2 linked regions of the Pleomorphomonas sp. PLEO genome follow. The protein of the gene in region 2 interacts with the protein of the main gene of each other region in a pairwise test. Links are inferred from orthologs where the notes say so. Each region holds a gene or a part of one and is shown on either strand. Other genes may lie near its edges.

Region 1 (3,032 bases), 1.4 Mb from region 2 along the record:
GCCTGAAGGCAGCCGGCATTGACACCGGGATCGCCACACGGGTCATTCTTTTCTCTGGTGTCGAAGACACGCGCAACTACTTCGACGTCAAACGCCTCGTCGACCTCTATGAGATGGTGTCGCTTCGTTCCGCGCTGCTCTTGGTTGACCGTTGGCGCGGTGCCGCCCTCACGACAAAGCACACCCCCGTTCACGTGCCGCAAAGTCAAACGGGCACACCTGTTCGCGCGGCGACAGCCGGGACCGGCCAGAGCGAGAGGCCGGTGGAAATGCCCCAGGTCAAGCGCGATCGAGCCTGAAGGACAAGTATTCATAGAGCCGCATATTCGGCTTCATGATTGCTGCATGCCCCTCGTTTTTTGACAGATCTTGCGCTTTTCTGATCGCACCGGACTATTTGCACGGTGACGCCTCGGGAAAAACGTGACGATTCGCTCGCCTCGACGTGTCGGTTAACTATCCCAAACACGAGTTTGCGCGTCGCTCCAGCGACACCCCATCAAGGCACAGGCAACTTTAGTGTGCAGTAAGCGTCTTGCGGGAGTTTTCCTAGCATTCGCTGTTGGGAAAAGCGGTTTTCATCGTATTGGCGCCGCCCTTGTCTAAGTTCCACTTGTTTTCATTTTTGAAGCGCTGTAATGAGGTGTCCGATAGCAGATCATGGGTTTGTTGCGGTTTTGCAGGTAGAATTCGTTGAAAAGTTTTCGCCTGGCGGAGAAGTTAACGAGACGCAACAGAAATATCCAAATTCAAGCAGGACAGGTACCAAGATGAGCGAGATGGAAGACGACCTGACGATAATCGACCTTGCCGCGCATATCGTCGCCGCTTACGTCGGAAATAATTCCGTTCCGGCCGCGGAACTGCCGAACCTAATCTTCGACGTTGTGGGCGCTCTTAACCGCGTGCAGGGTGGTGCTCCGCAGGAAGTCGAAGCTGAGCCGGTTCGCCCGGCCGTCCCGGTCAAGAAGTCGGTCACCAACGACTATATCATCTGCCTTGAGGACGGAAAGAAGTTCAAGTCGCTCAAGCGGCACCTGCGCACTCACTACAACATGTCGCCGGAAGAATACCGCGAGAAGTGGAGCCTGCCGGCTGACTACCCGATGGTCGCTCCCAACTACGCTGCGGCCCGTTCGGACCTCGCCAAGAAGATGGGACTTGGTCAGCAGCGTCGCCGCACCCGCTGATCGGTTTTGCCTGACGAATGATGACAAGCCCGGCCATATGGTCGGGCTTTTCTTTTTCCCTCGCCTTGACACCACTGACGATGGCCTGCCGCTAAATCGTTGTCTGGGCAGCCCGTCGACATTCCGGCTCTGGCGTGGCGTCTTAGACCTTGGCTTCCTGGGCAATCTTGCGTAACCGCTCCACCATGGACCTCAGTCCATTGGAGCGTTGGGGCGTCAGGTGTTCGCGAAGGTTCAATTCATTGAAGATCGCTTCGGGATCGATTGATAGCACCTCAGAGACGTGCTTGCCCGAGTAGGTGGCATGGAGGATGGCAATCAGCCCCTTGACGATCAGGGCGTCGGAATCGCCGACAAAGGTCAGCACCGGATCAACCTTGTCGTCGGCAAGATGAGGCTTGAGCCAAACCTGGCTGACGCAGCCGCGCACTTTGTTATCGTCGCTATGATCGCCCTCGGCGAGCGGCTCCAGCTCCTTGCCGAGTTCGATGACGTAGCGGTAGCGATCTTCCCAATCGTCGAGAAGCGAGAAGTTTTCCCGGATTTCCTCGAGGGTCGTCGCCACGTTCCGTCTCCATGTCTGTCGCGCCGCCTCGGTATAGACCGCTGGCGGTGGTAAAGAAAGAGACCGCCGGACCAGGGGTCACGGCGGTCGAGTTCCCAGCGAACGTGGTCGCCGGGCAGGGAAATAATGGCGGCGGGCGGAAGGCCGACAGGCGAATCAAATACCCTGCGGCGCCTTGCCCGGGCCGCGCCAAGCGGGGGCGAGATCGTTAGAAGTCAGCGTCCCGTGATTGACGCTCGATGTACTGGCCTTGTCAGCGAGCGAACGATCGATGAAGTCGTAGACCATGCGGGCGCCAGTCTGGGCCTTCAGTAGGAAGGTCGTGGCGACCCGCCCACCAATCTCGCAGGCGGTGGGGTTGCGGCCACAAAAGCCGCTCATATCCGAGAAGGTCGCCTGGGCGGCGGTTGCCGCTTCGAGCGCGCCGATGGGCTGTACCCTGGCCGTCTGAGCCTGCTGCTCAGCCGTGTGATCAACGGGGATCAGGAATATGACGACGGACAACCAGAATGCCGTCCTGAGAAGAAACATCATGTTGCACTTCCCTGTTGTTCATCGCCCTTTGCGGGGCGTTCGGATCTTTCGCGGCTGAAACCGTCGCTGTCCGTTTCATGTTCCCCGATCTAGCAGGGACGTTTTAGGATCAAATTAGACCGATCATTCAAATCACACAGAAATTCGACGAAAATTTGAGTCCAATTTTATCAATCGACCCCGCCTGCGACGAACCAACACGAAATCATGAGGTTTATCGCGAGTTTCCGGTTGTCGGCATAGGCTGTTCACCCACGCTTAACCGTGAATTCGATCTTTTCGACCAAATCCCTTTTTGAGGGCGTCTCACCCCCTCGCGTCGTGCCCCCCATCAACATTCCATAAAGGCGCACGTGGCACCGTGGTTTCAGAAAAGACAAATGACCCGTACCCGAATCCTACCCGCCGACAACGGGGAGTCTTCGGAAATTCAGGGTCGGCATGCCGGCGGCGACCTCGGGATTGTTCCCGCTAGGGTTGCCGAGCCGCCTGCGATGGGGATGCGTGTTGCGTAACCGAGAGATCAGAGCCGCACTGGAGCGCTCGTTCGATCACCTTGTACATAGCTCGGTGGTTGACGACCCGGTTGAGGTCAACAGGCATAGGGGTTTCATCGCCTCGCATCTTATCAGCGGCTTTTCCGCATTCGGCCTGATTCCGCCAGCGCTCGCCATCGATGCGTCATCAGCGGGGTTCACGGCGACCACTCTGTCGATCCTCGGGCTGGAAATCCTCGTCGCCCT
Region 2 (3,055 bases):
CGCGTCGAAAGGGAATTTCCCGCTGCAATACCAATTCGCGGTCCGCTTTATCGGTCATCGCGTCGCCCTTCTTCGCTCTCAAGTGTACCGAGATAGGTCTCGAGGCGGTCGAGCCGACCCTCCCATACCCGCCGTTGTTCGTCGATCCAGCCGGACGCCGCCGTCAGCGGCCCAGCTTCCAGCCGGCAAGGCCGCCACTGCGCGTTGCGGCTGCGGCTGATCAGCTTCGCCCGCTCCATCACCTTGAGATGCTTGGTCACCGCCGGCAGGGATATGCCGAGCGGCTCGGCGAGTTCGCCGACCGTCGCCTCGCCCTGGCCGAGCCGCGCCAACATGGCCCGTCGCGCCGGGTGCGCCAGCGCCAGAAACACCATATCGAGGTCGGACGCGTATTTACCCATACGGTTAAATGCGCATAGAGAGCCCCAGCCGTCAAGGCAAGGCGGCTAACGGACGGGCGAGACAGTTAACAGACAAGCGGCCACCGGATCGCTCCGGCGGCCACGGGGCTGCGTCATTGAGAAATGGCTAAACGAGGATCAGTACCAGTCGGTGGCGACCTGGGCTTCTTCGCTCATCCGGTCGGGTGTCCAGGGCGGATCGAACACCATGTTGACCTTGACGTCGTAGACGCCTGCCACCACGCCGACGGCGTTCGACACCCAGCCAGGCATCTCTCCGGCCACCGGGCAGCCCGGCGCGGTCAGAGTCATGTCGATGGTGACGAGGCGGTCGTCGTCGATGTCGATCCGATAGATGAGGCCGAGTTCGTAGATGTCGGCCGGAATCTCCGGATCGTACACGGTCTTGAGCGCCGCGATGATGTCGTCGGTGAGGCGTTCGAGATCCACCGGTGCGATGGCTGAACCGGCGACGGTCTCGGGCTGATTGGGCGATGATTCGGCTTGGTCGGTCATCTCGGTCATCCGAACAGGGTCTCGGCCTTCCTGAGGGCCGTGACCAGCGCGTCCACTTCGGAGCGCGTGTTGTAAAGGGCGAAGGAGGCGCGGCAGGTCGATGTCACGCCAAAGCGGGCGAGCAGCGGCATGGCGCAGTGGGTGCCGGCGCGAACGGCGACACCCGAGCGGTCGATGACGGTGGCGACGTCGTGTGCGTGCGCCCCGTCCATGGAGAAGGCGACGATGGCGCCCTTGTCCTTGGTGGTGCCATAGATACGGATGGAGTTCATCTCGCCGAGCCGCTGCATGGCATAGTCGCGCAGATCGGTCTCATGGGCAAGGATGGCCTCGCGGCCGAGGCTTTCCATGTAGCGCAGCGCCGCGCCAAGGCCGATCGCCTGCACGATCGGTGGCGTACCGGCCTCGAAGCGATGCGGCGGCTCATTGTAGGTAACGCCCTCGGTGGTCACCGTCTCGATCATCTCGCCGCCACCCTGCCAGGGCGGCATGGCCTCGAGCAGGTGCTGCTTGCCATAGAGAACGCCGATGCCGGTGGGGCCGTAGACCTTATGGCCGGTCAGCACATAGAAGTCGGCATCCAGCGCCTGAACGTCGACCGGCAGATGGACAGCGCCCTGACTGCCGTCGACCAGCACCACCGCGCCATGGGCGTGGGCGATACGCGTCACGTCGCTGATCGGCACGATGGTGCCGGTGACGTTGGACATCTGCGTGATGGCGACGATCTTCGTACGAGGGGTGAACAGCTTTTCAAAAGCGTCTAGGTCGAAGCTGCCATCGTCGCGAACCGGCGCCCACTTGATGACGACGCCTTTCTTCTCGCGGTGGAAGTTCCACGGCACGATATTGGAATGATGCTCCAGGATGGAGAGGATGACCTCGTCGCCCTCCCCCAGCACCATGCCGCCATAGCTCGCCGCCACTAGGTTGATCGCCTCGGTCGACGAACGGGTGAAGATCACCTGCTCGATGGACGGCGCATTCAGGAAGGCACGCACCGCCTCGCGAGCGTCCTCATAGGCTTCGGTGGCGGCATTCGACAGGTAGTGCAAGCCACGGTGAACGTTGGCATATTCGTGGGTATAGGCGTGGCGCATGCGATCGAGCACGGCCAGCGGCTTCTGCGCTGAAGCACCGTTGTCGAGGTAGACCAGCGGCTTGCCATAGACCTTTTCGGCGAGGATCGGGAAATCCTTGCGAATGGTCTCAACGTCATAGGACGAAACGGACATCGTCATTGTCTCTTGTCTTGGCCGCCCGGCTCTCCAGGCGGCGGTGCCGGCTCACGCTGTTCTGGCTTTCAGCCAGCCCTCGACCCGATGGATGAGGGCGTCATGGACCGCCTGGTTCTGAATCTCGTCGATCGCCTCGCCAAGGAAAGCGAGGATCAACATGCTCTCGGCCTCGGTCTTGGGGATACCGCGCGACAGAAGATAGAACAGGAGATCGTCATCAAGGGCGCCGCAGGTGGCACCATGGCCGCACTGGACGTCATCGGCGAAGATCTCCAGCTCCGGCTTGGCATCGGCCTCGGCCTCCTCGGACAGCAGCAGCGACGCGGTCATCATGCGCGCATCGGTCTTCTGGGCATGCGCCGGCACGGCGATACGGCCGGCGAAGGCAGAGCGCGCTTCGTCGTCGATGACCGCCTTGTAGAGCTCGCGGCTCCGGCAATTCTCGGCACCGTGGACCAGGAACAGCGTCGTATCGGCGTGGCGTCGCCCGCTGAGCATGGTGATGCCACGGAAGCCGGCACGGGCGTCGCGGCCGGTGAATTCGGCGAAGATCTGAGCCCGGGCAAGGCCGGCGCCCAGCGCGGCGTTGAACGTGTCGAAGCTCGCCTCGCGGCCGATCTTCGCCACCAGGGAGGTCAGGCTGACCGCTTCATCCGGCTCGAGCTGAAGACGGATATGGTCGACCTTGGCGCCATCGCCGACGTCGATCACCGTCATCATGTTGGACTGGTGCGCCACGGTATCCAGCGACTCGATCGTCTCGATCAGCGTCAGCTTGGCGCCCTTGCCGACTGTAACGAGGTGGCGCACGGCGGTCGACGCGGCGGGCTCGCCCTCGGCGATATGCACCAGTTCCACCGGACGGACGATCTCCGCCCCGTCGGCGACCGTAATGACGAG

The links.
Region 1: the proteins of AB6N07_RS13440 (region 2) and AB6N07_RS19860 interact in binary tests that used the Escherichia coli proteins (3 or more experiments, as listed by UniProt). The link is inferred for Pleomorphomonas sp. PLEO from one-to-one orthologs.

What each region holds. Positions count from the first base shown.
Region 1 is NZ_CP166625.1:4,279,075-4,282,106, forward strand. Bases 45-3,007 are described here. They hold AB6N07_RS19860 (SufE family protein), read right to left. Parts: upstream 1,756-3,007; coding sequence 1,333-1,755; downstream 45-1,332. Other genes in these bases: AB6N07_RS19850 (DUF2336 domain-containing protein), read left to right, coding at 45-299; AB6N07_RS19855 (MucR family transcriptional regulator), read left to right, coding at 771-1,190; AB6N07_RS19865 (DUF5330 domain-containing protein), read right to left, coding at 1,912-2,289; AB6N07_RS19870 (sensor histidine kinase), read left to right, coding at 2,797-3,007. Outside these bases: more of AB6N07_RS19850, read left to right, coding at 1-44; more of AB6N07_RS19870, read left to right, coding at 3,008-3,032. UniProt on the Escherichia coli protein: Participates in cysteine desulfuration mediated by SufS. Cysteine desulfuration mobilizes sulfur from L-cysteine to yield L-alanine and constitutes an essential step in sulfur metabolism for biosynthesis of a variety of sulfur-containing biomolecules.
Region 2 is NZ_CP166625.1:2,894,716-2,897,770, reverse strand. Bases 41-3,026 are described here. They hold AB6N07_RS13440 (cysteine desulfurase), read right to left. Parts: upstream 2,159-3,026; coding sequence 923-2,158; downstream 41-922. Other genes in these bases: sufD (Fe-S cluster assembly protein SufD), read right to left, coding at 2,204-3,026; AB6N07_RS13445 (SUF system Fe-S cluster assembly protein), read right to left, coding at 540-926; AB6N07_RS13450 (ArsR/SmtB family transcription factor), read right to left, coding at 48-401; AB6N07_RS13455 (SRPBCC domain-containing protein), read right to left, coding at 41-58. In the rest of the region: more of AB6N07_RS13455, read right to left, coding at 1-40; more of sufD, read right to left, coding at 3,027-3,055. UniProt on the Escherichia coli protein: Cysteine desulfurases mobilize the sulfur from L-cysteine to yield L-alanine, an essential step in sulfur metabolism for biosynthesis of a variety of sulfur-containing biomolecules.